DNA from 3 places in the Peribacillus sp. NPDC096379 genome. Region 2 is predicted to be linked to each of the others. Evidence: riboswitches for the same ligand, from Rfam matches in the RefSeq annotation. Region 2 holds a riboswitch; each other region holds the start of a gene.
The links. A riboswitch is a leader RNA that binds a small molecule or an ion and turns the genes downstream of it on or off. The one in region 2 is predicted to bind cyclic di-AMP.
Positions count from the first base shown of each region.

Region 1: linked by a shared signal. The riboswitch ahead of ACIQZI_RS01495 (APC family permease) and the one ahead of ACIQZI_RS23675 (cation:dicarboxylate symporter family transporter) in region 2 are both predicted to bind cyclic di-AMP.
Region 3: linked by a shared signal. The riboswitch ahead of ACIQZI_RS02605 (TrkH family potassium uptake protein) and the one ahead of ACIQZI_RS23675 (cation:dicarboxylate symporter family transporter) in region 2 are both predicted to bind cyclic di-AMP.

Region 1 is NZ_JBIWFD010000001.1:283,093-293,271, forward strand. Features, by position in the region: gene ACIQZI_RS01460 (PepSY domain-containing protein) at 5-334, opposite strand; partial or broken gene ACIQZI_RS01465 (GNAT family N-acetyltransferase) at 693-902, shown strand; gene ACIQZI_RS01470 (helix-turn-helix domain-containing protein) at 1,142-1,696, opposite strand; gene ACIQZI_RS01475 (LysE family transporter) at 1,808-2,392, shown strand; gene ACIQZI_RS01480 (GNAT family N-acetyltransferase) at 2,724-3,275, shown strand; gene ACIQZI_RS01485 (nuclear transport factor 2 family protein) at 3,684-4,040, shown strand; gene ACIQZI_RS01490 (MFS transporter) at 4,226-5,431, opposite strand; gene ACIQZI_RS01495 (APC family permease) at 6,263-8,089, opposite strand; cyclic di-AMP (ydaO/yuaA leader) riboswitch at 8,245-8,388, opposite strand; gene ACIQZI_RS01500 (hypothetical protein) at 8,550-8,693, shown strand; gene ACIQZI_RS01505 (amino acid permease) at 9,091-10,179, shown strand, end outside.
Region 2 is NZ_JBIWFD010000012.1:2,240-12,418, forward strand. Features, by position in the region: gene ACIQZI_RS23665 (hypothetical protein) at 1-469, shown strand, start outside; gene ACIQZI_RS23670 (efflux RND transporter periplasmic adaptor subunit) at 485-1,732, shown strand; cyclic di-AMP (ydaO/yuaA leader) riboswitch at 1,922-2,062, shown strand; gene ACIQZI_RS23675 (cation:dicarboxylate symporter family transporter) at 2,191-3,426, shown strand; gene ACIQZI_RS23680 (hypothetical protein) at 3,947-4,714, shown strand; gene ACIQZI_RS23685 (D-alanine--D-alanine ligase) at 5,114-6,190, shown strand; gene ACIQZI_RS23690 (UDP-N-acetylmuramoyl-tripeptide--D-alanyl-D-alanine ligase) at 6,309-7,679, shown strand; gene cshA (degradosome RNA helicase CshA) at 8,822-10,179, shown strand, end outside.
Region 3 is NZ_JBIWFD010000001.1:521,728-531,906, forward strand. Features, by position in the region: gene ACIQZI_RS02575 (cysteine desulfurase family protein) at 33-1,172, shown strand; gene thiI (tRNA uracil 4-sulfurtransferase ThiI) at 1,178-2,392, shown strand; gene ACIQZI_RS02585 (alpha/beta-type small acid-soluble spore protein) at 2,483-2,683, shown strand; gene mbcS (acyl-CoA synthetase MbcS) at 3,001-4,581, shown strand; gene ACIQZI_RS02595 (hypothetical protein) at 4,729-4,923, opposite strand; gene ACIQZI_RS02600 (Na-translocating system protein MpsC family protein) at 5,091-5,453, opposite strand; cyclic di-AMP (ydaO/yuaA leader) riboswitch at 5,708-5,848, shown strand; gene ACIQZI_RS02605 (TrkH family potassium uptake protein) at 6,293-7,630, shown strand; gene ACIQZI_RS02610 (potassium channel family protein) at 7,657-8,322, shown strand; gene ACIQZI_RS02615 (amidohydrolase) at 8,565-10,166, shown strand.

The DNA.
Region 1 (10,179 bases), on a different contig from region 2:
TTACTTACTCAACATCATGGTTAGTACAAACTTTCCTACATTGGTCAATTTTTAAAACTTTTCCGGTTGATGCATCAATATCCATATCATATCCTGTATCTTGCTTTTCAATAGAAATCTCGTATTTAATAATTCCATGATCGAAAATGGTGTGAGTGTTCGTTACTAGACCACCTTTTGAGGTGTCTAAGGCGATCATCTTTGCTGATAATTCATTGATCGTTTGTACTTGTGCATTTGTTGGTTTCGTTATTGGTTGGTTATCAATTATTGTATGAGCTCCTAGACCAACTGCGATTAAGGAACCTTTTATTAGTATTTTCATTGGGTCCATTCTTGATAACCGCCTTGTTTTGTTGATATTTGTATCATACCCAAATGAGTTTAAAGAAAAAGAAGAAGAACCTTAAAATTTCCTTAGAAAAGTAAAAGAATATAAAAAGTTTATTTAGATGGGGTATTTATCCTGTATTAACAGAAAATCAAGACCCCCACCTCAAGGCTTAGAGGAATCGAAGAAGCGTAGGTGGGGGACAACTGCCCGTAAAATCCCGATTGGTGAGATACAGTGAAACTTACCTTGAATCAGGTTAGTAGTGTCGCTTTCCCGAAGCGAAGTGGGGTATTAGCGACAGTAGAACGGGATTAACAATCCGTGGGGGATGAGGAAAACCCCACGGATTGAAGTTTTACTTTATTTATTGCCTGAATATCAAGGGAAAGGAATAGGTACAGCTACGTAAAAAGAGGGCATAAAAAACTTAGAAGGTGTCAAAGTCGTCTTTATCAACGTAGAAAAAGAGAATAAAATTGGCACAATCCTTTACAAGGCTAAAGGGTTTGAAGTTGTCTCAGAATTTGATGGTCATCTATTAAAAACAGTTAGAATGGTCTTAAACGCTGCCAATAACTATAGGCTGTCAACTCTCAGGCAGCCTATAGTTATTGGCAGCGTTTATATATTATACAATGTTGGTTTTCTACAATGAGGGCGTTCTGAAATCGACCCGTGTTTTCTCGTATTTGTCGCGTCGCGGTTTCGGTTGCATAGGTCATGACAAATAAGCTCCACTTTAATAGATGTTGTTTTCTTATCAAAGAGCATTCATGTTATAAATGTATACATCAAACAAGCTTCTTTTTAAGCGGGATAGTAGATCGTCATGCTTAATCGTGTTAATGTTTCCCCGGAATTATGGTAGCTATGAGGTCTATCAGCTTTGAACCTGATAGAATCACCACTACTTACTGTATATTCAATGTTATTGACATTGATAGTTAATTCTCCATCAAAGACGGTTAAAAATTCCTCCGTTCCCCCTCCATGTGAATCCGCACTTAGAAACCCACCTTTATCTATCTCGACTGCATAAACTTCGAAGCGTCTATCTTCTTGAAAGGGAAAATAGGAATAAATTCGATACTTCCCGTTATCTTCAGATAATGTTTGAACTTCATTTTTTACAATAACTTTTGTATCTGGTTGCGGATTATTGATTAGAGATGTAAATGAGATCTTCAAACCATTTGCAATTTTCCAGATCGTTGTTATCGTCGGACTTGACTCGCCTCTTTCGATTTGACCAATCATCGTTTTACTTACGCCAGTTAACTCTGCGACTTTCTCAAGGCTTAATTTTTTCTCTTCTCTCAAAGCTTTTAAGTTTTTTGCAATAATAAGATTTATTTCCTCCATGAAGTACACCTCCTATATTTACAATATAACGACTATAACGTACAATAAAAAGTAAATCTTTATAAGGTCCATTTCAGTCATTATAACATACGTTTAGAAGGGGGCAAGATTATGCCATTATTATCATTTTTGCTTTATGTTTTTATTTCGAGTTTTACACCAGGTCCTAATAATATTATGGCGATGTTATTTGCTAATAAATCCGGGTTTAAAAAGACACTTAGGTTTTGTTTAGGAGTTGGTACAGGTTTCTTCGTTATTATGTTATTGAGTAGTTATTTTAATCTTTTGCTTAAAAATTTCATACCGAAAATCGAATTTGCGATGACGATTCTAGCCGCCGTTTATATGGTCTATCTGGCTATAAAAATTGTAATGAGTAAAAATCATGATAACGACAATGAGGACGATAAGCATAACCGTTTTTTCTCAGGTATGGTTTTACAATTCGTAAACCCGAAAGGTATTTTATACGGTATAACGGTCATATCAACTTTTATTCTTCCTTATCACAGTTCTAATTTCAGCTTACTAGCTTTTTCAATATTCCTGGCTTTTGTTGGTTTTCTTAGTACGATGTGTTGGAGTATGTTCGGTTCCTTATTTCAAATGTTCTTAACTAAGTATAGAAGTCAGTTTAATCTGGTAATGGCTTTGTTATTGGTTTATAGTGCAGTCTCGATCCTTGTTGAATAATAAAGGGGGATTTATAAGGAGTTTTAACGACCAAGGGGTTGCTAGCGCAGCTCTTTTTTTTATCCCGCATTAACGGAAAGTCAAGATCCCCACCTCAAGGCTTAGAGGAATCGAAGAAGCGTAGGTGGGGGATAACAATCGGTGGAGGATGAAGAATCCCCCACTGATTGAAGTTTCACTTTATTGAACGATTATCGATTATTTATCTTCTTTAATTCATGTAAATGGCCTGAAATCGTGAATGATGAAAAAGAGATTGTAGGTCGTGTTTGGAAATATATAGTATGATTAGGGTAGAGAGAAAGCATTGGTAAAGGGGAAAGGACTTGTGATGTATAAAGATAGGAATTTAATGATCAGACCAATTAAAGAAGAAGATTTATATTCTCTTTGGGAAATCAAATACAAAGAGGAGTCACCTGAATGGAAGAAATGGGATGCACCTTATTTCGAACATAAGGCTCTTTCGTATCACGATTTCATAAATGACAAAGCAAAACTTATTGATCAGGAACATTATTGGGGAATAGAAGTGGAAGGGAAAATGATCGGTACAGTTAGTTATTATTGGGAACATCAACCTTCAAATTGGCTTGAAATGGGAATAGGTATTTATCATCCTCATTATTGGAGTGGAGGGTTTGGGACAAGAGCGCTCAAGCTATGGATTACCCATTTGTTTACCACTTTGCCATTAGTACGAGTAGGGTTTACAACTTGGTCAGGAAATTATAGGATGATCAAAGTTGGCGAAAAACTGGGGCTGACAATGGAAGCAAGACTTAGAAAATGCCGGTACTATAATGGAGAATATTATGATTCGATCAGGATGGGCCTTTTACGAGAAGAGTGGGAAGCAAATCCTGTATACACGGGTAACTAGGCTTTTTATGGCACCCATTTTTTCCTGATATAATGAAAAGTTACAAAAAAATAGTTTTAAAAAAGATAAAGGGAAGGAAAGAATGAAAAAACATTCGTTGTGGGGAAAACGATTATTTGGGGCAGGGTATTTATTTTTTATGTTTGGCGTTGCGCCTATAACCGGTGTATTAAAATATTCTGCATGAACGCCAAGTCAAGCAACAGCAATTGTCTATATCGGAATCGGAGTAGTGATGATTTTATCAGCTAATTTTCTGAAAAAATAAGAGTGCTTGATATGGGGGGTTAAGGCATGAAGACCTCACTAGACAATGAATGATTAACATAAATAGCGAATCTAGCTTCTTTACCTGTAGAAATAGAAAAGAAATATTGGGAATCTGTAATTTTGAGGAGATGCTTACATATGGAAAGCGGTTCTGTGCTAAAAGAGTTGTTATACGATTTAGAAGTACAATTACTAACACCAGAAATTCGTCAATCTAAAATAGAACTTGAGAAGTTATTGGCAGATGATTTTATTGAGTTTACAAGCTCTGGTAAGAAGAAAAATAAACAGGATTGTCTCGATGGTCTTGCCACACCACTGATGTATGTATTGAACTTTGAGATCAAACTATTATCGTCAGATTCAGTGTTAACCATGTATGATTTGAAAGATGAAACGAGAATGAAAGAAAGTTTAAGGAGCTCGGTATGGAAACAGATAGATGGTAGATGGCAGATGGTTTTTCATCAAGGTACGATAAAAAGTTCGGAATGATAAATTAGGTAATCGTGTATACAATTTCTCAAAATACATATGAATATAAACAAAAATAAGAGGTTGCCCCATAAAGAAAGGATCAGCCCCCACATTTACTACATCATTCACTTGATACAATAAATAATGTTTAGCGTGTGAAATCAGATCCTTTTTTGGTACAACCACTTATATGTTTGTTTTAATCAGCTTAACGGCTGTTTCGACAATGCTTTCGCATGAAGAGACCGCTTTTGCCAAGCCATCGTTATGAATAATGTAATGACCAAGAGAACAAGTCCTAAAATGAACGGATACGTAATGCGCACATCATACATCAATCCGGCAAGAGTTGGTCCAAGCACATTCCCAATGCTCATATATGCGTTATTCATTCCCATCGCAAAGCCTTGTTCGTTCCCTGCCATCTTAGAAATCAGTGTGTTTAGGACTGGTCTGAGGATGGAGGTAGAAAGGAAGATGATGAGAGAAATTCCAAAGAAAAGCGCATAACTAGAAGCAAAGAGTGAAAGTAGAAATCCGATGGCTGCGATGCCGATAAAAATATTTAATACAGAAACTTCTCCAAAACGACGAACTACCCGATCCACGACAAAAAGCTGAACGATTACGCTAACGATTCCAGTAGCTGTAATCATCGTGGCAATTTCCTGAGGTGTCGCACTAAATTGATTGTCGAGATAAAGACCAATTATGGATTCATAGGCCATTAACCCAAAGCTCAGTACGAGGGTAATAATAAGCGGAATAAAATATGGCTTCTTAACAGACGTGGCAATTTGGCGAAGCATTGATTCTTCTTCTGCCATTTCCGTAGCTTGTGCTACTTCTTTCGTTTCACTTTCCTTTAAAACAAAAATTGAAAACACGACAGCAGCAAGTGACACAAGTGCAGAAATTAAAAACGGAACCTTTAAACCAAAGTCAGCTAAAAATCCACCAATCCCTGGTCCAACGACAATTCCTAGTGACATGGCCGCAGATACTAAACTATTGCCCTTTGCTCGCTGATCGAATGTCGTAATATCAGCTACATAAGCAAATATAGCTGGCACAAGTAACGCAGCACCAATTCCGCCGACAACACGAGAAGCATACAGCAGCCAAATGGAATTAACGGCATAGAAGATAAACATGGACAGCGTCAAGCCAACTAGTCCGTAGATAATCATCTTTCTACGACCGTATTGATCCGTCCATTTTCCCGCAATCGGAGAAAAAATAAGTTGAGCTCCTGCGAAAATTGCAATCATAAGTCCTGCAGCAGTTCCACCTTGATTAATGGATGCTAAGTATGCTGGTAAAATGGGAATAATAATTCCAAAACTTCCTATTGCTATAAACATATTGATCATAAGAACGATCATCTTTTTACGTTGTTCTGTTGACATATATTACCTCTCTTTCTACAGTTACTCAAATCAACCATTTAATTGGCATGATTCATTTTTTGGCACGCTCCCTATCTTATAGTTTTTGATGGATTGTTGTCAATTAGAAAGGATTGTATAACATGGATGATTCAGGTGAATTATTTATGTTGCATACAGGGATTAAGGAGCGTGACAGCTTCTCACAGGAATTAGTAGAGCCGTGATTGGTTGCATACGACTTAACTAACGTGCAAACATGCATGAGAATGTATTGTCTTAAAGGAACCTATGGCTGTAAAAACATTGCAGAACAGTTAAAAATTAATCCTGCTACTGAAACAGCAAATGGATCGGCTTGAACGGAAAAAGTTAATTCAACGAGTACACGGCGAGGATGACCGACATGTCGTTCATATCCAATTCACTGATACTGGGAGAGAAACATATCATTCCATACATCGGCGCTTTTCAAACATGTTTCGCGATTTTTATAACGTTTTAAATGATGGGGAACTGCAACAACTTGAGCAAATCGTGGTATAACTAACTGCGCACGCCACGTTACGTACAGAGAATGAGATGGAGAATGCGTGAAGAAGAGCTTTTATATAGAGCGATCCAGTCTCTTCTATTATATAAAAAACAATTCCGCAAAGAGTGAAAGATTGTTCAGGGATTTTATAGATCATTACTGTGCTCTTACAAAAATAATAAATAATCTGAAAGCTGTTTTTAATTGATAAATCTATTTCAGTATATTTAAAAATAATAACAGTCGTATTTGGGGGATAAGAAAAGGTGGCTTCGAATAAAGGTAAGCCACCTAAGAATTCGTTGATGTTAGCTGTTTTATTTTTTTAGATGATAAGGTACAGTCGTTATAACCACGTTTCTGCGATAAAGCAAGAGTGTACGAATCAGTATACTTGATTGGTTATGAAGAATATTGTGCCAGCCTTTCTTAGGGATAAATTGTGGAATAATGACTGTAACTTGATAATTCGATTCACTTGCTTTATGTTCAACGATATCAATAAATTTGGTCAGTGGCTGAATGATACTTCTGTAATAAGAATGCAGTGTCACAAGTCTAATATCAGGTTGCCATTTTTTCCACTTTTCTTCGAATTTCTTCTCATCTTCTCTTTCAAAAGCAACATAAACGGCAATAATCTGTTCTGGCGAGAGAGATTTAGCATAGCTTAATGAGTTCTCTACGACTTGAGTAATGCCAGCAACAGGTACTATCATTACATTGCCTGCAATTGGTATGGAAAGTTCAGAATTGGCAACCCTGAGTTGATCACTTACTGCTTCATAATGCTTTTTAATTTGATAAAAGATAAAAATGATGATCGGTAAAAAAATTAAGACTGGCCAAACCTGTGTGAATTTAGTTAAAAAGAACATGAGCATAACGATAAAGCTAATCAGGGCACCGATTGTATTAATCGTTAGCTTAGGGATCCATCCTTTAGGCTTTTCGCGAATCCATTTAACGATCATGCCCGTTTGGGACAAAGTAAATGGGATAAATACTCCGACAGCATAAAGTGGGATAAGATGTTCTGTTCGTCCTTTAAAAGCGATAATTAAGATGACAGAAGCAATCCCAAGTATCATAATTCCATTAGAATAGCCTAAACGGTCACCTCGAATTGTAAACATTCTTGGGATAAACTTATCTTTGGCAAGGTTAACTGCTAACAAAGGAAAAGCAGAGTATCCCGTGTTAGCTGCAAGGATTAATATCATAGCAGTTGTACCTTGAATAAAGTAATACATCAAATTTCGCCCAAATGTATCTTCAGCAATTTGAGACACAACAGTTACTTTCTCGCTGGGAACAATTCCGTAATAATAGGCTAAAAATATCATTCCACTAAATAAAACAGCAAGCAAGGCCCCCATCGCAATGAGGGTTTTTGCGGCATTATTAGGAGCTGGATTTTTAAAGTTTGGTATTGCGTTGGATATGGCTTCAACCCCTGTTAAAGCAGAGCTACCTGATGCGAACGCTCTTAGAAGAATAAATAAGCTGATTCCCGCTACCGGTGTACCGAGTGGTGTATGCAAGGCTGGGGGAACTTGCCCCGAAACTATATGGTAAATACCTACTCCAATTAATATAAATAACGCTAAAACAAATAAATAAACCGGATAAGCTAAGATAGAAGCAGATTCAGTTACCCCTCTTAAGTTCAAGAGAGTAATAAATATTACAAATATAATGGCAATCTCTACATTATAAAAATGTAATGCAGGAAAAGCAGAGGTGATGGCATCTGTACCTGCAGACACACTTACTGCCACGGTTAAAATATAGTCCACTAGCAATGAACCGCCCGCTATTAACCCTGGATTCATACCTAGATTTTCTTTCGATACTATATAGGCTCCTCCCCCGTGAGGATACGAAAAGATAATTTGTCGATAAGACAAAATCAAAGCCGTTAATAAAATCAATATCCCTAAGGCAATAGGAATCGAATACCAAAATGCTGTAGCGCTCACTGTAACTAGGACAATCAATATTTGTTCTGGACCATATGCAACTGATGATAGTGCGTCAGAGGAAAGGATCGCTAATGCTTTCGTTTTGTTAAGCTTCTGTTCCCCTAATTCAGTTGATTTTAATGGACGTCCAATTAAAAATCTCTTTACTGAAGCAACCATTGATATTCACCACCAAATAGTAATAAGTGTACAATTCCTAGACATTTAAATAATTATCTCGGCAAACAGCATCATTACATAATTAAAGTGGAAACATACCTACAAGTCATAGTTGAATAGACTTGTAAACAGCAATTTTTTTCTCACAAGTACACCTTCCTTCTCAATATTTGCTTACGAGGTTAGCTGTCGGATTTGGGCCTTGAGTAGCCCTACCTTAAAAGGATTCACCCCCTGGGTTATGTAACAACCCATAATATCGGTTCCCCCGTACCATATGGTTTCAGCAACTTAGAAATTTGAAACTGGAGATTATCATACTCCCGTGTTTTAAAAAAGTAAATGAAAAATGTGAAAAATATGAAAATTTAAACGTGGAGTGTTATTTTCAAAATGAATGATATTCCTTCTTGTGTGAACAATAGCTAATAATATATCAAGATAGTGTAGGAGAAATAATATGTTTCAAGAAAATAATCCTTTATTATCAGATGATTTTTTAAATGAAATAGTAAGAAAGATTATCCAAGAATTTGGTGGCCCTATAAAGGAACCAGATGAGGATCTGACAACGAACGATTTGAATAATAAAATAGAAGAATAGGCGTTGTCAAAAGCGCCTCAATAAGTATAACTAGCTACAGTTTCCTTGGTGTTCTCTTTATGTGTTCCATTTTTTAAAAAGCGGCTTTACAAAGTTTATTTGAGCGCGTCTATCCTTGATGGGCTTGACCAGTTCTCGCCATTAAATGATCTTGGTATAGCGGGAAAGATTTAATAGGACACTTTTTGAGTCATCATTAAGGGGAACAACTCTTCTTTAGATTGTATTTCCCTGCACGTCAGAAATTGACTTTTTCCTATATTATGATATATTAATATAAAATTACTTTAACGCTCGAAAGCGTTAATATAGAATAGAATAACTTGATTTTGATGTAATTGAATAGTAAACAGATATTCATTAGGAGAATGGAAAATATAACAAATGAAAGAAAGGTATGAACATCGTGGGAGAAAATCATCATGATTTAAGAAGGGGCTTATTGCCGCGACACGTCCAGTTTATTGCATTAGCAGGAATGATTGGAACAGGTATTTTTAAGGGAAGTTCAGATACTTTAAATTTGGCTGGTCCAAGTGTAGTAATAGCCTATTTAATAGGTGGACTCTTATTATTTATTGTAATGGCAGCCCTAGGAGAAATGGCTACTGTTTATCCCAATTTAAATGTGCAACACTTAATAAATAAAGCTTTTGGATTTCGAATCTCCTTTATCGTAGGATGGCTCTATTGGGTTAACTGGGTAATTGTGACCGTTGTAGAGTTGATAGCATCTGGAAGCTTTTTGCAATATTGGTTTCCGAATATCCCATTATGGTTTTTAAGTTTAATTTGTACAGCCCTAATAGTAAGTATTAACTTGTCTCAAGTAAAATACTATGGGGAGCTCGAGTTTTGGTTTGCAGGTGTTAAAATTATCGCCTTAATTGCTTTTATTATTTTAGGTTCTTTCATTTTACTAGGAGTATTCTCTAGTACCATTCCAGTTGGATTTTCTAATTATACGGCACATGGCGGTTTTTTTCCTCATGGAATTAGTGGAACTTTAAGCGCATTTTTAGTTGTCATGTTTTCCTATGGGGGAGCTGAATTAATTGGTATAGCTGTCACAGAGACAAAAGACACGAAGAAGGTCTTACCGAAAATAATTAAAGGAACCGTATGGCGAGTCATTCTATTTTACATCCTACCTATTCTTATTATTTGCGGTATCATACCTTGGGACAAAGTAACGACAGAAGAAAGTCCTTTCGTACAAGTATTCAGTATCACAGGACTTCCTGGAGCTGCACATGTAATGAATTTCGTTCTTTTAACAGCTGTACTGTCCGCTGCAAATTCAGGAATATACGCGACATCTAGAACTTTATTTACTATGTCTCAAACGGGGGAAGCACCTAAAGCATTTTCTAGAACAACAAAAAATGGAATCCCGTTAAATGGAATAGTAATCACTGCATTATGTATATTAGTTGGTGTGTTTTTATCTTATTTAACTCCTGATCAGGTCATAAGCTATCTTATG
Region 2 (10,179 bases):
TGGAGAAAGTGAATATGAAGCAGGGAAACTACTTGTTATAGCTGGGAAACTGCTGGCAGGCCTTCTGTACCCAACCTTTTATGTTGTGTTGGCTGCTGTTGTTTTTTGGGTTATTTTAGATATCCCATTTAAGAAAGTTGCAGTTGTTCAAATGATTGCCTTTGCTTTGCACTTGCTAGAAAAAGTAGTATACATACCCTTTCTTTTGCAGATGGATTTAAACCAAAGTGATAATCCATTTTCATTAGGAGTGATTAGTCAATCTATCCTCTCAAATGAATACTTTATTCACTTTTTTGGGGAAATTAGTTTATTTCAGATAACGATTATCGGAATCGTCTACTACTATTTACGAGGGTTGACTGAGAAAAATAAATACATCCCACTTATTATGATTTGTGTGTTTTACCTGGCATCTTGGTTTGTAGCCGCATTTTTGGCTTATATCGATGTTCGTGTGTTTTTATAAGGGAGGTGGGGCTATATGAATAAATGGAAAGTTGGTACACTAGTCGTACTTGCAACGGGTTTCATTGCTTTGAACCTTTTTTTAATTGAGAAAAAAGATAGTAAGGTGGCTCGGACTTTATTAGCCGGAGAGTGGACCGAAGTTAAGAAAGCAGATATTATAGAAAGATTTGAAACAGATGCGGTAATTAAACCATTGGAAGAGTACAACTATTATTATAATGACCAAGATAAAGAATTTCAAAAATTCCTTGTAAAAGAGGGAGATGAAGTAACAGCAGGCACGCCTTTATTTGAATACATAACACCTAAACTGGATCAGGTAAAGGGCGAGCTTGAAACAGAGAAGAACCGTTATGAGGGCGAAATAGCGGGGATCGAAGAATATATTGATGAGTTATCCAGTTATCAGGATACCATTCCAGAGGCACCATCTGCTAAAGAAAGAGAAGTAGCAGAAGAGGCAGGATTCCCTTTAGATAATCCTGATTCTTCTGCGATGATCATAAGTTCGATTCAACAGGAGATCTATAAACAAGAATTAGAGAAGAAGAAACTTGAAGAGAAAATACGGGCTTATGAAAGCCAGTTAAACTATTTGGATGAACATGGCGATACGGCAATGACGGCAAGTGAAACGGAAGGGATTGTGAAGAAAGTAAATAAACAACTGAAGTCTCCAATTGTAACAATTGCTTCAAATACGTTAGCAATTGAAGGCTCTCTTGATGAACAACAGGCAAAAAAAGCAGAACCTGGCATGAAAATTATTGCAAAACAATCGAGTGAAAAAAAGAAAATTAATGGAACAATATCCGCAATTCAGCCGTTTCCAGAAACAGAGACAACTGTTGGAACTCCGAGTAAATATGCTTTTCAAGCGACTATGCAAGAAGAACCCGAATCTATAATGATTGGTTCTAAAGTGAAATTGTCTGTGGTGACTGCGGAAGCGAAGGGTGTACTTTCTTTGCCAAAAGCAGCGATTCAATTAGAAAAAAAACCATCTGTTTACAAGCTGAATGGAAACGGTACTGTCACAAAGCAAGTGATCACAACGGGCCTCGAATTTGCTGGAATTCAGGAAGTGAAAGATGGACTTGAATTAGGGAATATCATTCTAAAGGATTCGAAAAGCATTCCTTATAAAAAGCCTGCATTTATCACGCCTCTTCAAACTGAAAAAGTGACAATTAACGCATTTAATGAACTATCTAAACGTCAAAAACTTCGTTTCTTTTTAATTGGACTGTTAGAAAAATAATTGAGCTAAAGGAATGCTATTTATCGTTCACGTGGATATGTGATCCCGTGTGAATAATGAATAGTATTCCTTTCTTTGGCAAAAATAGGTTTGTAAAGCGTGTGTGAGACTGTAATGGGGTAATTTTCCTACCCGTAATATGAAAAATATATTTACAGTTTTGGATTTTTAATATAATATTTTAGTATAATGTTATTTCCGCTTAATCTTAATGGAACGGGGGAACCAATTTCGTGGTCCTGTACCGCTTGGGGTGAATTCTTATGAAGGGGCATGTGTTTCCAGGTCCTAACCCGACAGCTAACCTCGTCAGCGTCTTAGAGGGAACAAAATGTAAATTGTTCACGCCCAAAGACACCCGTAGTGTCTTTTTTTATTGCGTGAAACCGTCTATCTTGTTTCCCTTACCGAGACATTTGCTTTTTTAGCAAAGAATTTACAGAAGGTGAGGATGTTAGATGAAAAAAATAAGCTTAGCTAGCCAAATATTAATTGGTCTAGTCCTAGGGATTATCGTAGGGGCGATCTTTTATGGTAGTCCAACGATTGCGTCTTATTTACAGCCAATTGGAGATATATTTCTTCGTTTAATTAAAATGATTGTCGTGCCGATTATTGTAGCCAGTATTATTGTCGCTGTTGCAGGTGTTGGTGATATCAAGCAGCTTGGGAAAATCGGCGGTAAGACGATTTTGTACTTTGAAATTGTGACGACAATTGCAATTATAGTCGGAATCATTGCGGCAAATGTACTGCAGCCAGGCGCTGGAGTGAATATGGGGGAACTTGATCAAACGGATATCGGCAGTTATGTTGATACAGCAGAGTCAAAGGAAAGCGAATCACTAATCGATACGATTGTGAACATTGTACCAACGAATCCGATTGCTGCGGTTGCTGAAGGGGACATGCTAGCCATTATTTTCTTTTCTCTGGCATTTGGTCTTGGGATTAATGCGATCGGAGAAAGAGGGAAGCCGGTTTTGGCATTCTTCCAAGGAACAGCAGATGCAATGTTTTATGTTACGAATCAAATTATGAGGTTTGCTCCTTTTGGAGTGTTTGCCTTGATTGGTGTCACTGTTGCTAAGTTTGGATTGGCTTCTCTTATCCCGCTAGGAAAGTTAGTGATTTCAGTATATGGAACGATGATTTTCTTTGTGATCGTGGTCTTGGGAATTATCGCGAAATTAGTCGGTTATAGTCTTTTCAAATTAATTAAACTAATCAAAGAGGAGCTTATATTAGCCTTTTCAACAGCAAGCTCTGAGGCTGTCCTTCCGAGAATTATGGAAAAAGTGGAAAAGGCGGGATGTCCTAAGCATATTGCTTCTTTTGTCATACCGACTGGTTACTCCTTTAACCTTGACGGTTCCACTCTGTATCAAGCATTAGCTGCTATCTTCATTGCTCAAATGTATGGCATTGATATGAGTATTGCTGATCAAATTTCGTTAATGCTAGTATTGATGGTCACATCTAAAGGTATTGCTGGTGTACCAGGAGTCTCTTTCGTTGTTCTATTAGCTACATTAGGCACAGTTGGAATTCCTATCGAAGGGTTGGCGTTTATAGCTGGGATCGACCGTATTCTTGATATGGGTCGTACAGTGGTAAATGTTATTGGGAACTCTCTTGCAGCTATTGTTATCTCTAAATGGGAAGGTAATTTTAAACCTGAAAAAGTGTCATAACTTTTGATAAAAACATACATGAACGCCTGACTAAAACGAAAACGATGAAAAGGTTCAGGTTCTCAAACTGTATAATCTTTTGAAGGTGGCGGTGCGGAGCTGACTTTGCGAAGCCCCGCCCCTTTTTCATAAAAAAGACAGCTAAAGGGATAAAATCCAATAGCTGTTTTTTTATTATGGATGAATCTATTCTTTCATTCACTCTTTATAAAGAGAAAGATCTCTCTCAAAATAATGAAGAATTATGAGTAACTTGGAGGTTTTGTCACATTATTTCAAATGATTTGGTAAAATGATAATAGTGATGATGGATGATAATTTCACCAGTTTTATCCCGCATTAACGAGCAACATGACTCCCGCTTCAAGGCTTTTAGGGAATCCAAGTAGAGTAAGTGGGAGATCATCTGCTCGTAAATGCCCGATGATTGGTTCAACGAACAATCAGTGAGGATGAGGAACCCTTCACTGATTGAAGTTTCACTTTATCACCAATAACTGTTGTGGAGGGTATTGGTATTATGAAAAATGAGATAAGAGACGTCCTATATATACACTTGCATGCTTCTGAGCGATTTGTGATCTTCTCCGGCATGACGTTTCGGGAATTTGTTTATTCGTATGAAGGACCCTTACCTAATCTTTTATTGTTGAAACATGGATATGATGATGGGGAGTTTAACATGAATACGCTATTGGAATTTGTTCCGAATGGAGATGTTGAAAAACTCCTGAAAGATCATGTATATGGGTATGGTGATTTTTGCTGGATTGATTTTGAAGAGGAAGCAGGGCTTGATGAATTAAATGGTCAAGAAATTGCTGAACTTTTGTATGTTGGCCATTGCAAAACTCATTTACGTCCACCATTTTTCGGAAAGTTGAATAATCAATTTGTTTATCTTGCGCATGATGATGGGTGGTTCAATAAGGTTTATTTTCGAAACCAAGATGCATTAACTCAAATATTTGGTAATGCACTTATGTTGAAACTGGAGACATTACGTGTCGAAAGAAATTGGTTTGGATTAAAGAAAAAAAGGGAGTACCCAGAAATTCCTTTTGATGTGCTTCAAAGGCTCATCCCGTTAACGGCTGAGGGTGTTGTCTTTTCCCTTCAGGATATTCAGCATTCGAGGACCAAAATAGAAATTCCGGGTTGGATCATTGGCGACTATGTGAATATGGATGATATGATGGACGGATTTAATGATCTGAAGGATCAACGGCCAAAAGCGTTAATTGTTTTACATCGAAAGACTAAAGAATGGAGCGTTATTCTTAACTAAATGATCTTATTTTGCTGAAGTAAACATTCCATGTTTGATGATTTTCATCGTGATACATCGAAGAAGGTGAGAATGACTGAGCTTTTAGACAGTTCTATTTTTTATGTGGGTCATTTAAGTAAAACGCGATAATTCATGGTGTAGTCCGTGCTATTGCTACATAAGATGTAAGGTATGTGCGGTAGAATTATTGGTATGTTTAGGTAAGTTATCAAACAGTACTTCTTTTTCATTTTTAACTGAAGATGAAGGTGGTACAATAATAAAGTAAAACTTCAATCAGTGGGGGTTTCTTCATCCCCCACCCAGGCTTCTTCGATTCATCTAAGCCTTGAGGTTGGGATCTTACTGCCCGTTAATGCGGGATAAAGTGAAAAGAGTATTGGAGGTTTAATGAAAATGAAAACAAAACTTGGACTGCTTTATGGCGGAAAGTCTGCTGAGCATGACGTTTCGCTGCAGACGGCTTTAGCGGTCATTAAAGCATTAGATTTAGAGAAGTTTGATATATATCCGATATACATAACGAAAGAAGGGGTTTGGGTAAAAGGACCTCAGTTGACCGGACCGGTTGAGAGCGTGAAAAGTCTTATATTATCAGCTAAAGATGCCATGTCACCTTTAGAAATTCGTTCTACAGGGCAAGTTTCCAAGGAGGATGGAGAAGGGTTCGATTGTCTTTTCCCTCTCCTTCATGGTCCGAATGGAGAAGATGGTACAGTTCAAGGGGTGCTGGAATTAGTAAATGTACCTTATGTAGGAAATGGAGTTCTAGCTTCGTCTGCTGGCATGGACAAAGTAATTATGAAGAATATTTTTGCCCAAGCAGGACTACCACAAGTTAAATATACATGGTTTATTCGTTCAGAGTGGGAAACGGATAAGGACCGCGCCTATGACAAAATTGAAGCTGAATTAGGCTATCCATGCTTTGTTAAGCCAGCGAATCTCGGATCAAGTGTTGGAATTAGTAAATGTGTGAATAGGGAAGAGCTCGCAGCTGCGTTTGTTGAAGCATTCCTATTTGACCGAAAAATTATTGTTGAAGAAGGAATCGTTGCTCGTGAAATTGAAATTGGCGTTCTTGGCAATGACCACCCTAAGTGTTCGGTAGCTGGCGAAATTATTGCAAAAAAAGATTTCTATGATTATAAAGCAAAATATGAAGATGGAGATACCGCGATGGTCATCCCGGCAGAGATTTCCGAAACGGACTATCAGTCTTTAAGTGAAATGGCTATTACATCCTTCAAATCACTTGATTGTTCCGGATTGGTTCGTGCTGACTTCTTCTTAACGAAAGAAGGAAAAGCATATATTAATGAAGTAAATACGATGCCTGGCTTTACTCCATTTAGCATGTTTCCTTTATTATGGAAACATACAGGAGTGGAGTATCCTCAATTAATCGAGACATTAGTGAATTTGGCGCAAGAACGTTATGAAGAAAAGCAGAAGATTAAATATAGCTTTTAATGGGATGCTTTGCAGCCTAGAAGTGAAAACGACAACCGAATGGCTGTCGTTTTCCTTACTGAAATAGCTTGGTGATAAGGGATAAGCCGCAATTTTCTAAAACCCTAGGAGGAACATGATGTTAAAAAAAACGTTAAAGCAAATCCATGAAATGGTCGATGGGTTGAATAACATTACAGATTTTGAATCCATTATAGCGGCAGGAGTTTCGATTGATTCTAGAAATATTGAGTTTAACAACTTGTTCATCCCCCTTAGTGGCGAACATGTTGATGGACATCAATATGTAGAAAAGGCCATATCGCAGGGGGCAGCTGCTTCTTTGTGGCAAAAGGATGCGGGGGAACTGCCAGCCGGACTTCCGGTAATCCTTGTAGAGAATACAGAAAAAGCATTACAGAAACTAGCCAGGGCGTATCGAAAGCAACTAAATTGTAAAGTAATTGGCGTTACAGGGAGTAATGGCAAAACGACCACGAAAGATATGATAGCGTCCTTACTGCAAACAACCTACCGCATTCATAAAACAAGCGGAAACTTTAATAATCATCTTGGACTTCCGTTAACCATTCTAGGAATGGATGAAGACACAGAAGTGGCCGTTCTCGAAATGGGCATGAGCAGCCGTGGTGAAATTGCATTTCTGTCCACACTTGCAGAACCAGACTTGGCAATTATTACGAATATTGGCGAGTCTCATCTATTGGATCTCGGTTCAAGAGAAGAAATTGCAAATGCTAAACTCGAGATTGTTTCAGGCCTTAAAGATGGCGGAACGCTGATTTACCAAGGAGATGAACCATTATTACGTGATCGAATTGAACGCGACTTAACGAACCTTCACGTTGTATCTTTTGGTAGAGAAAATAAAAATGATCTTTACCCCATCTCCATAACTCAAAACGAGAATAGTACTTCTTTTGAAATAAATGGAGACCCATATACGATTCCAGTTCTTGGTTCTCATAATGTACAAAATGCGTTAGCCGCTATGCTTGTAGCCAAACTGTTGCGTGTAAATGATGCTAATATCAGAAAAGGGTTTGAATCGGTCCAATTAACCAATATGAGAATGGAAATGGTTGAAGGAGCAAAAGGGGAAAAAATCATTAATGATGCCTATAATGCAAGTCCAACCTCAATGAAGGCAGCGATTGAACTGATTGAAAGTCTTTCAGGATTCCAAAATAAATACCTCATCCTTGGTGACATGTTAGAACTAGGAAATCAAGAGGAAGATTATCATGTAAATATTGGTGAAAACATTCAGCCAGACAAGATCAATGCAGTCTTTACATATGGTTCGCTTGGTCATTTTATAGCTGAGGGAGCTCGCCGATCTTTTCCAGAAGAACGAGTGTTTTCATATGATGATAAATCCACATTAATTGCTGATTTAAAGCAGCGTACGTCTCTAAATGATTTAATCCTAGTAAAAGCCTCAAGAGGGATGAAATTAGAAGAAATTGTTCAAGCTTTACAAAATTGAATTCTGTAATAAGTCGGTGAATTTCCGTTTATGGAGATTTTATCGGCTTATTTTAATGACTAAGCTATTTCATGTATTTGGTATTTGACGAATAAACTTAGCCACTCGAGTTATGAGTTACGAGGTGCCTAACGTCACAAAGGTATAAATGGTTTGGAGGTTAATGGTAAAAATCCTCTGAAAATACCTCTTTCAATCGGCCTATTTCGTTTGAGTTTTAGATTCCTTTATTGCAATAACGACCTGAAAATGGTAACATGTATTATGAGTTTAAATGTCTTTGGAAGTTGAAGATGGTATATACTATAACTAATCCAAAGATTGTTTATCGTTTCTTTAAGAAACAAACGTTATTTCATTCTTCACTTGGTGAAGATCTTGTACTTTCAGATTAAATAGGCCACGCGTCTTGAATAATATAAAAAGCTGTCTCACTTTGCAGCTTAAATTGCTAATAGGAAGGTCCAGCTGTCTGTAGCTGGCTCCATAAGCTCATGACATGATAGATGGGAGATTCTGATTATCTCCTACCCCTCTTGCCAGAAATGATCCTTGTGGTTCCTTTCCACTCCGCATTCCCCAAACGCATAAGGGCCTGTTTTTTTATGGGAAGCTTGGCTTAAGTCAAGTTTTGTTTTATTCTATAGGATTTGATATGCAATCATTTTGGATAATTACATGATGGCTATTCATAAACTATGGCATAATTGCAGCTTTGTCTTTGGATTTCATCCTTGAAGTCCAAAACAGTTTTTCTTTTATGTAGACTCTTGTCTCATAGGAAAAAAGATGCAGCAGCCCTCACCTGAATAAACATGCGAATTTGTATGCTACTTTGATCTTTCCATTTTTGAATTTCATTCTTGGTACATGTTTTGTAAAAAGATTTCCTGGACCTAGCGCTAGATCAGTATTTGCGCAAGGTTTGACTTTTGTTCGGGACTTTTTATTTATTATAATGGAGTTCGGATTTAAAAAACGCAAGTATTTTAGGTGATCATTGAGAAAACTTTTCTTAAACGATAAATAATAAACAAGAACCAGCTCGAAGTTGGTGAATTGTGGTCAAATGACCCAATTCAGACGTCACAAGCCATTTTGGATGTTGACAAATATATGAATTATAAAGGAGTACGAATATTTTGACATTATTTAGTGAATTAGGTTTAGACAGAACTTCTATGAAATCAATCGAAAAAATGGGGTTTGAAGAAGCAAGTCCGATTCAAGCACAAACCATTCCGTTGGCATTAGAAGGGAAAGATATTATTGGTCAAGCTCAAACTGGAACAGGTAAAACAGCCGCATTTGGTATTCCGTTAATTGAGAATATTGATCTTCAAGATGATAACGTACAAGGAATCGTGATCGCACCAACACGTGAGCTTGCTATTCAGGTTTCTGAAGAATTATTTAAGCTTGGATACGGAAAACGCACTCGCGTAATGGCGGTATACGGCGGACAAGATATTGATCGTCAAATTCGTGCATTAAAGAAAAAACCACATATTATCGTTGGTACACCAGGTCGTTTATTAGATCATATTAAACGTAAAAATATTAAATTGGGCAACGTTCACACTGTGGTATTGGATGAAGCGGATGAAATGTTGAACATGGGCTTCATTGAGGATATCGAATCTATTCTTTCGAATGTACCAGGTGAGAGACAAACTTTGCTGTTTTCTGCTACTATGCCAGATCCTATTCGCAAGATTGCAGAACGCTTCATGAAAGATCCGACTCTTGTACGTGTTAAAGCAAAAGAAATGACTGTATCTCTTATTGATCAATATTATATTGAGCTAAGAGAGAACGAAAAATTTGATACATTAGCTCGTTTATTAGATATACAAACTCCAGAACTTGCTATCGTATTCGGACGTACAAAACGCCGTGTTGATGAGCTTTCTTCTGCATTGAATGTCCGTGGCTATTCTGCTGAAGGAATTCACGGGGACTTAAGCCAAGCAAAACGTTTGTCGGTTCTTAAGAAGTTTAAAGAGGGCAACATAGATGTACTTGTTGCAACAGACGTAGCGGCGCGTGGACTTGATATTTCAGGCGTAACACATGTATATAACTTTGATATTCCTCAAGATCCAGAAAGCTATGTTCACCGTATTGGACGTACTGGTCGTGCAGGGAAACATGGTGAGGCGATTACATTTGTGACACCGAGAGAAAGAGGTCAATTGGCTGCTGTTGAACATACAACGAAAAAACGTATGGAGAAAATGAAAACTCCAACTTTAACGGAAGCGTTGGAAGGACAACAAAAAGCAGTAACAGAAAGAATTGTGAACACTGTAGAAAATGAAGACTTGTCTTTATACCTAGGGCAAGCTGAAGAAATGCTTCAAAAATACAGTGCAGCTGATCTTGTTGCAGCAGCGTTAAAATCACTAACTAAAGAACCGGATGCAACTCCTATTAAATTGACAGATGAAGCACCACTTCCAATGAAACGTGGCGGATATAATAAGTCTGGATCTAATGG
Region 3 (10,179 bases), on a different contig from region 2:
TGCTCGCGCTTTTGTTCTTTGGAGGGAAACATATGATTTATTTTGATAATAGCGCTACGACAAAGCCATATCCGGAAGTCCTCGATTCCTTTATAAAGGTGTCTACAGAATACTTCGGCAACCCTTCTTCCTTACATGGTCTAGGTGCTAAAGCTGAAAGCCTGTTAACGCAAGCAAGGAGGCAGGTGGCTGACCTTCTTCACGTGAAAAGCGTGGAGATTTATTTTACCTCTGGGGGAACGGAAGGAAATAACTTAGCAGTTAAAGGGATAGCACATGCTTATTCTAAAAGAGGTAAGCATATTATCACGACTGTTATGGAGCATGCTTCCATTAAAGAAACGTGTCAATTACTTGAAGAAGAAGGGTTTGATATCACCTATTTACAAGTCGATTCAAATGGGTTTGTTTCTGTGGAAGACTTGAAAAATGCTTTACGAACGGATACGATTTTAGTGTCCGTCATGTCCGTTAACAATGAGGTCGGTTCAATCCAGCCGATCGTAGAAATGGGTCACTTATTAAAAGAATATCCACAAGTGCTCTTTCATGTCGATCATGTGCAAGGTATTGGGAAGGTTCCATTAGATATAGCTACTGCTGGGATTGATTTATGTACGATTTCTGGTCATAAATTTCATGGCTTAAAAGGTACAGGTGTATTATACGTTAGAGATGGCATTAGGGTTTCACCGCTCTTCACTGGCGGCAATCAGGAGGCGAAGCTAAGGAGTGGCACGGAAAACGTTGCTGGGTTCGTAGCCTTAGCTAGAGCATTACGACTCACTTTACAAAAAAGCGCGCAGGATTATGGGAAGCTAATAGAAATTAGAGATATGTTATTGAATGGATTGAACGAAATAACGGGTGTGAAAATAAACAGTCCATTACATGGTGCACCCCATATCATCAATTTTTCCATTCCGGGCATTAAATCGGAAGTATTTATCCATGCGCTTGAAGAGAAAGAAATATATGTTTCAACGACAAGTGCTTGTTCGTCTAAGAAAAAGTCAATCAGTGATACGGTATTGGCCATGTTTCATGATCAGAAAAGAGCGGATAGTGTTATTAGAATTAGCACTTCATATGAAAACGAACTTTATGAAGTGGAGTTCGTACTTCAGGAAATTAAGAACACACTTTTAAAACTACAAAAGGTAATGAGGTAAAATAAATGAAATTTGATCATATTATCATTCGTTATGGTGAGATTTCAACAAAGAAACGTAATCGAAAAAGCTTTGTTGATAAACTCAAAAATCATATTCGTTGGGCATTAAGAGATTTTAAAGCGGCCAAACTGACCGCAAGTCGGGAACGGATGTACATTATATTAAATGGCGAAGATCATCAGAAGATCATTGACCAAATAAAAGGGGTATATGGCATTCAGTCATTAAGCCCAGCTTTAAAAATAGGCCGTGATATCGAAGAAATTAAAACGGCTGCTTTATATTATATCGACCAGTTATCGGGAGAAATTGAAACGTTTAAAGTTTCGACAAAGCGTTCGGATAAAGATTTTCCATATGATACGAATGAAATGAACCATCTTCTTGGTGGACATTTGTTACGGAATAAAGATGGAATTTTAAAGGTGGATGTGAAAAATCCAGATTTAGATTTACGTGTAGAAGTACGCAAGGAAGCAGTCTATTTATCAGGCGAGAATATTCATGGTGCAGGTGGTCTTCCATTTGGCTCAAGCGGAAAGGCGATGCTCATGCTTTCAGGCGGAATAGATAGCCCGGTTGCAGGCTTCCTTTCCATGAAGCGTGGTCTTGAAATTGAATGTATTCATTTCTATAGCCCGCCATTCACGAGTGAACGTTCCAAACAGAAGGTCATGGACTTAGCTGAAAAACTCGCATTAGTAAACGGAAGCATGAAAGTTCATATTGTTCCGTTTACAGAAATTCAAATGCTGATCCAAAAACAAATACCAGAGAACTATACAATGACGAGCACACGTCGTTTAATGCTGCGCATAGCTGATGCGATCAGAGAAAAAGAAGAAGCGCTGGCAATTATAACCGGGGAAAGTCTTGGTCAGGTAGCAAGTCAGACGATGAATAGCATGTTTGCGATCAATGAAGTAATCTCAACGCCTGTATTGCGTCCACTTATCGCCATGGACAAATTAGAAATTATTGAGCTTGCGAAGCAATATGATACATTTGAGATATCGAATCAACCATACGAAGATTGCTGTACGGTATTTACACCGGCAAGTCCTAAGACAAAGCCAAAGCTCGAAAAGGTTCAGTATTATGAAAGCTTTGTTGACTTTGATAAGCTGATTGCAGATGCTGTGGAACAGACTGAAATCCAAAAAATTCGCTTTGGTGAAAAAGCTACTGGAGAAGGGCAATTAGAAGACTTGTTCTAGACTGGAAACTCTGACTATAATTACCAAGAAATCAACGAATGAAGCCATGTGTTTTTACACATTCTATACTTACAAGGAGGTGAAAAACACATGGCAAACAACAACTCAAATCAACTTGTCGTACCTGGTGTACAACAAGCTCTAGATCAAATGAAATTTGAAATCGCATCTGAATTCGGTGTGCAGCTTGGCGGTGAAACAACTTCACGTGCTAACGGTTCAGTTGGCGGTGAAATCACAAAACGTCTAGTTCAAATGGCTGAACAACAATTAGGCGGGTACCAAAAATAATTTCATAACAATGGCTGCAGAAAGCGGGCGATTTCGCCCGCTTTCTTTCATTTGTTTTCATTCCATCTTATTTTCTGATAAGATAAGAAAAATATTTATTATTTTACATACTTATAAAACTGTATAATGTATCTTGAGGTTTTGTATAAAGATAAAAGGGACAAAACTTTGTTAACTTGAACAGGATTACCAATGATAATGAGAATTAAACTAAATTTTGTGCGAAAATCTATAAAATTGTGCCGCAACATAAGGAAGTTGGTTTCCATGTTTTAAATAGTTAATGTTGTTTCTTGTAAAAAGGAAGGAGAAATACAATGAGAAGAGAAGATTTGATTGCTCCAGAGAAGTATAATCTTGTTAGTGAAATGGAAAGATTCGCAAAAGACAAGAACCGTTTAGCCTTAAAATGGGAATCTGAGGATGGAGTAAAGAAAGAAGTTACATACGATGCTTTAATGAAACGAGTTAACAAAATCGGTCATGTTTTAAAAGATGCAGGGTTGGAAAAAGGAGATATTGCTCTCATCATCATTCCAAGGCTAATTGAGGCATATGAAGTATATCTAGCAGCACTTAAGATTGGGATCGTGGTTATCCCATGTTCAGAAATGTTAAGGCCAAAGGATATTGAATACCGAGTAAGGCATGCTGAGGTGAAGGGAGTCATTTGCTATCATCAATTTTGCGATCAGGTAAATGCAGTTAAAGACACAGAGCAGCTTGTGAAATTATCGGTTGGTCAGGAAGTCCCAGGATGGCTCTATTTGGAGGAGAAAATACAATCATCCAGTGATACGCTTGCACTAGCTGATACGAAAAGTTCAGACATGGCTTTTCTTTCCTATACATCTGGTACGACCAGCAATCCTAAAGGTGTAGTACATACTCATGGCTGGGCATATGCACATTTAAAAACAGCAGCCGCAAACTGGCTAGGTGTTCGTGAAGGTGATACAGTGTGGGCGACTGCGGCCCCTGGTTGGCAAAAGTGGATTTGGAGTCCTTTTCTTGCTGTACTAGGATCTGGTGCTACTGGCCTTGTGTATCATGGCAAATTTGAAGCAAAGAAATACTTGCAACTACTTGAGGATTACAAAGTGAATGCTCTATGTTGTACGCCAACGGAATATCGATTAATGGCAAAAGTGGATAATTTGGCAGACTATAGTCTTACTGAACTACACAGTGCGGTATCGGCAGGCGAGCCATTGAATCGGGAAGTAATTGATATATTCGAAAAGTACTTCAATATTCAAGTACGAGATGGATACGGCCAGACAGAAAATACGCTGTTAGTCGGGATTTCCATAGGAATGGAACTGAAGCCTGGCTCAATGGGGAAACCGACACCTGGTAATCGAGTGGAAATCATTGATGAAGATGGAGTACCTTGTCAAGTAGGTCAAGTCGGAGATATTGCTGTACATATCGAAACCCCAGCTTTGTTCAAAAGTTATTATCGCGACCCTGAACGTACCGCTATGCAATTTCGTGGCGAGTATTATGTAACGGGGGATAAAGCAAGAAAAGATGAAGACGGCTATTTTTGGTTTGAGGGGCGCGGGGATGATATGATTATCAGCTCTGGCTATACGATTGGACCGTTTGAAGTTGAAGATGCACTCATTAAGCATGCTTATGTGAAAGAATGTGCTGTAGTAGCAAGTCCGGATGAAGTAAGAGGACATGTCGTCAAGGCATATATCGTGCTTCAGGAACATGTCGATGAAAATGAACCACAGTTGGTGAAAACACTTCAAGAGCATGTGAAAAAAGTGACAGCACCTTATAAATATCCGCGGAAAATTGAATTTATTAAAGAACTGCCAAAAACGACTTCGGGGAAAATCCGCCGAGTAGATTTGCGCAATTTGGATGAGAATCATACGGGTTAAATAAAGAGAGGTTGTTTCACAAACGAATTAGCCCCTACATCTACTATCATGGTTTATACGTGTACAGGACATATCGGATAAACGGTGTATAGGGTGTGAGGACCAGTTCTTTTGTTTAGACAACCTCTTTTATTAAATGTTTGCTGATTATCTTTTTAAAGAAAATAACTTTAACAATGGATGCTTTTTCTTATCCACAATCTTTAACTCATTCATGACAAGATGATCTTCGTGTTCGGCTATCCATTTCTTAAGCGCTTCTTTATCCTGACAATGGGTTAAGTATGTCTGACCGCCTTTACCAACGGCGTTAATTACATATCTGTTAGAAATATTCCCCATATTTACTCTCCTACATATTCATAATGAAATTCCAAATCACAACAAGGTCTTGTGATCATATACAGTATACAATCTATTAATCTAAATAAATGCATTTCTTTTAGTTAATTAATTACAAATTTCGACAATGTAAAGATTACTAGCATTGTAGTCTGAATTACTCCATCTTAAAGGCTCTTCTCTAAGTCTTTATCCATAATAAAAACCTCGATTCTCTCCCCAGTTTTTGTACTAATATCACTATGAGAGGAAAGAACTTTACAGCCAGTATAATGTTCGACAATTTTTTCATAATCTTCGCTGTACATTTCACGAAGCAGCTCCCGCATTTGTTTGACAAGTTTTTTCCCAGAATTTCGATTGACAAGATGCTTTTCTTCTACCGTTAGAACACCTTTGAATCGGGTAATCAACATGTCATTAATGATATATGTTTTGGCTTCCTGTGGACCTCTACCGATCAACTCACGCTGGAATTTGATAAATGCGGCACTAATTTCAGCCTCTAGTTTCTTTTTGGAATTTGACATAATGCCTCCAATTACCTTTCTGAGATTTATTGGGTTATCATAATGTCCAAAGTAAGGTCTTGTCAATGCAAAAATAAAATCTTTATAAAACTTTAAAATCAGGTGAAATACGTAGAATTACTACGTGAAATAGAGTTATTGTGTGAATATTCGATTAATTTTCTTGTATTTGGATGAATTTGAACATATTTAGTACTTTTAATGAGTTTACAATGATTACGCAGCGGGCGTAGAATAATTCTCATAAATAACAAATTTGATATCGGCCCAATCTTAATTAATTGAGAACGGAGGACCCACTAATTTGGGATTAATTCTGCTTTTGCAGAAAGGATGAGATACTCTTTCGCCATCCTACCCGAAAGCTTTCTTCGCAGGCTTAGTGAAGGAGTTCATAAGACTACCTAATTTAAGGGGGCTTTTTTGTTATGAGTGAAGCAAGAAAGCAGCCTAATGAACAATCTGTAGGTCTTTTTAATATATGTAAATATGAAAAAGTTTCTTGGATGATAGAACGCAAAGAGAGTGGATAACTTGCTGGGCGTTAAGTAGACCAATGAGTACTTTTTCTCCAATCAACATGTTGTTTTGGCAAGCATTCAATACCATTGTGTGAATCGTTTGGTTTACCGCTGGAATCTTGAATGATAGTGCATGACTGCATTATGGAGAAAAGTACCATTGGTCTTTTTGGTGTTTAATCTGCTTTTCCCTTTTTGATAAAGTGAAACTTCATTCAGTGGGCGATTTGACTCTCCGTTAATGCGGGATAAATAATTTTATGACGCTGCAGAATGGAATGATGCTCGATTCAATATTTTAATAAGTGGGAGATCATTATGACAAAAATAACAGATTTTCTAAACCCGCCAAAAATTCTTGTATTGGGCTTTGCGGCTGTAATTTTAATAGGTGCATTCTTACTCACACTTCCCTTCTCAACAGAAGATGGAGTCGGTCTCTCGTTCTTGAATGCTTTATTTACCGCAACATCTGCTACATGTGTGACAGGGCTTGTCGTTGTAGATACAGGAAGCACATTTAGCAGTTTTGGCGAGATTGTCATATTACTGCTCATTCAAATCGGCGGATTAGGGTTTATGATAGTTGCAACTTTTTTCTTTTTTCTCTTAGGCAAAAGAATATCACTGAAAGAAAGATTATTACTTCGAGAAGCGTTAAACCAATTATCGATGGAGGGCATTGTCAGGTTAGTAAAAAGAGTGTTGATTTTTACAGGAGCGATCGAGCTTGTCGGTGCTATTATTTTATCGATCCGTTTTTCTTTTGATATGCCGATTGGTCGAGCGATTTACTTTGGCATTTTTCATTCAATCTCCAATTTTAATAATGCAGGTTTTGATTTACTGGGAGGATTTCGGAGTTTGACCCCGTACGCAGAAGATCCAACGGTCGTGCTAACCGTTTGTGCGCTTATCACATTAGGGGGAATTGGTTTTATCGTAATGAATGAACTTTATGAATATCATGATACAAAACGCTTATCTGTGCATACGAAATTGGTATTACTGACTAGTCTAATTTTAACTGTAGGTGGGGCCATCATAATCTTCATTTTTGAATATGGCAATGATAAAACATTAGAGCCTTTATCCTATCTTGGAAAAGGATTAGCAGCCTTGTTTCAATCGGTGACAGCGAGAACAGATGGAGCTAATACATTGAATATTTCAGACTTAACACAACCAACATTATTTCTGACGATTATCCTGATGTTTATTGGCGCTTCTCCGGGTTCAACAGGTGGCGGAATTAAAACGACTACCTTTGCTACTTTACTTGGAACCGTCTTTTCACAAATTAAAGGAAAAGAAGATGTCGTCTTCTTTCATAAACGCATTGTTTTTGACACGATATTTAAAGCGCTTACTGTAACGGTAAGTGGATTATTCCTTGTTATTACCATGACCATGCTACTGAGTATCACGGAAAAAGGCCATGATTTTATGATGTATCTATTTGAAACGACTTCAGCGTTCGGCACAGTAGGTCTATCGATGGGATTAACCCCAGAACTATCACCTATTGGTCGTGTACTCATTATATTGACGATGTTCGCAGGAAGATTAGGTCCTTTAACGATTGCTTTTGCCATTGCTATGAGGCGTAAACCGGATGCATTTCGTCATCCAAAGGGGAAAATAATGATCGGTTAATGAAAAATAGGGAGTGTAAATAAGATATGGTCAAACGACAATATGCGGTTATTGGTTTGGGGAGATTTGGCATGAGTGTAGCTCGAAAATTACATGAGGCTGGGCAGGATGTCTTGGGAATTGATTGTAATGAGGAACGAGTCGAAGATGCTGAATTAGCCGTTACTCATGCAGTCGTGGCAGATACTACAGAGGAAAAGGCGCTTATTTCAATCGGGATTCGTAATTTTGATTGTGTAATTGTCGCAATTGGGAATGACATGCAGTCGAGTATTTTAACCGTTATGCTTTTAAAAGAATTTGGAGTGAAAAAAGTCATAGCGAAAGCTCTAGGCAAGCACCATGGCCGGGTTTTAGAGAAAATAGGGGCTGATTGGATCATTTATCCTGAAAGAGACATGGGGGAACGAGTTGCCAATCAGCTCCTATCACCGAATATGTTGAACTACATTGAACTGTCAAAAGAATTCAATATCGAGGAAATCATCATTCCACTTAGAATGGCGGAAAAAAGTTTACGAGATCTTGATATTCGTGCCAAATACAATGTAAGTGTCATTGCCATTGTTAGAGAAGGAGAAATAATCGTATCTCCACCCTCAGATCAGATTATTCATACAGGAGATTTATTAGTGGTAATTGGGAACAGAGAGGACTTAGCTAAATTTTCAAATATAGAATCATCATTGTAGCTAAAATGCGACTATGAACAACAGCTACTTCTAAGCGGATGCACAAGACTGACCAGACTTGGATTATTAGAATATGCTATTTTGATAAAGTCTCGTGGGGGTGCCTCGAAAAGAAGCGTCAGACCTTTTGAGGCCTACTCTATGCCCCTAATACGTTTTCTTGTGGAATACTCTGGGTTTGGTGATACACTTTAGGAAGAAAGCAATGTGGTTAAATAGAGCAAGTGTGTGGGGGGCAAACAATGGGGACGCTTTGGTATAACGGAAGCATTTATACGATGCAAACAGAATATGATCAAGTAGAGGCGATTTTTACTGAAAATGGCTCAATCATTGAGGTTGGCGAGGCTTCAGCACTTCGAGACACATATCGAGACACCATTACGAATGAAGTCGATTTGCAAGGTCAAATGCTTATTCCAGGACTTGTGGATAGCCATCTGCACTTGATTGGACATGGTGAAAAGCTAATGAGGCTGGATCTTTCGATGATGAAGAGCAGAGATGAAATCCTACAGGCCTTACTTAACAAATGTGCACAAACACCTGCTGGAGAATGGATTATTGCAGAAGGTTGGAATGAAAATGAATGGCCAGATTCTACACTTATATTGCGAGATGACTTGGATCAACTATCCAATGAACATCCGCTCGTTTTAAAAAGGGCTTGCCGTCATGCTGTCGTTGTGAATTCCTCGGCTTTGACAGGTAGTGGCATCGAGGAAAATATCGAGCAGCCGTTTGGTGGAGTGATTGGGCGGTATAAGGATGCCCGTTTAAACGGTATGTTTAAAGAAGCCCCTGCTTTGGAACTGATCATGAATCATGTACCGGGAATTACGGAGGAATATGTGAGGCGTGCGTTGTCTGCTTCGATTCGTGCTTGCCATAGACTTGGTTTAACTGGGGGGCATTCGGAAGATTTACATTATTACAATGGATTTTTGCCAACTTATCAAGCATTTGTTTCAGTTATTGAGGAAGCGAAATTGCCATTCCGTGTCAACCTGCTCGTTCATAATGAAGTGGTTGATGACATGAAAGAGGCTGGGTATGGATACCGCAGTAAACAAGGGTTGATTGAATTAGATGCGATGAAACTATTTGCAGACGGATCACTTGGCGGCAATACGGCATTATTAAGCCATCCGTATCGTGACCGTCCGGATACGCAAGGTGTGGCGATTTATACAGAAAAGGAACTGCATGATCTTGTTCAAAAAGCAAGGAATTATGAGATGCCAATCGCTGTACATGCAATTGGTGATCTTGCATTCGAAATGGTACTGGATGCCATTTGCGCTTACCCACCGAAGCCTGGCTGGAGAGATCGGCTTATTCATGCACAAATTATGAGAAGAGATTTATTAGATCGTGCCAAAGATTTACCGGTGATTTTCGATATTCAACCTGGCTTTGTCCCTTCTGATTTTCCATGGGTTATTGATAAAATAGGAAAAGAGCATATGGAATATAACTATGCATGGAAAACATTCATTGAAGAAGGCATTCATTGTGCAGGCGGTTCAGATGCGCCGATTGAACCGGTCGATCCGTTGCTAGGTATTCATGCTGCTGTGACAAGAAGAAAGCCGTTTGGTCCAGACCAAACGATTTATAATGAAAAGGAATGTCTATCGCTATTTGAGGCGCTCTCCTTATATACGACTGGGAGTGCTTATGCGATTGGGCAAGAAGAATCGCGTGGCAAGATTGCTCCGGGATATGTGGCTGATTTCACAGTTTTTGAAAAAGATTTGTACACCGTCCAGCCCGATGAATGGCTTGAAATACAAGCAGGCATGACAGTTGTCAACGAACAGATTGTCTATGCGAAAAAATAATCATAGAAGAAGT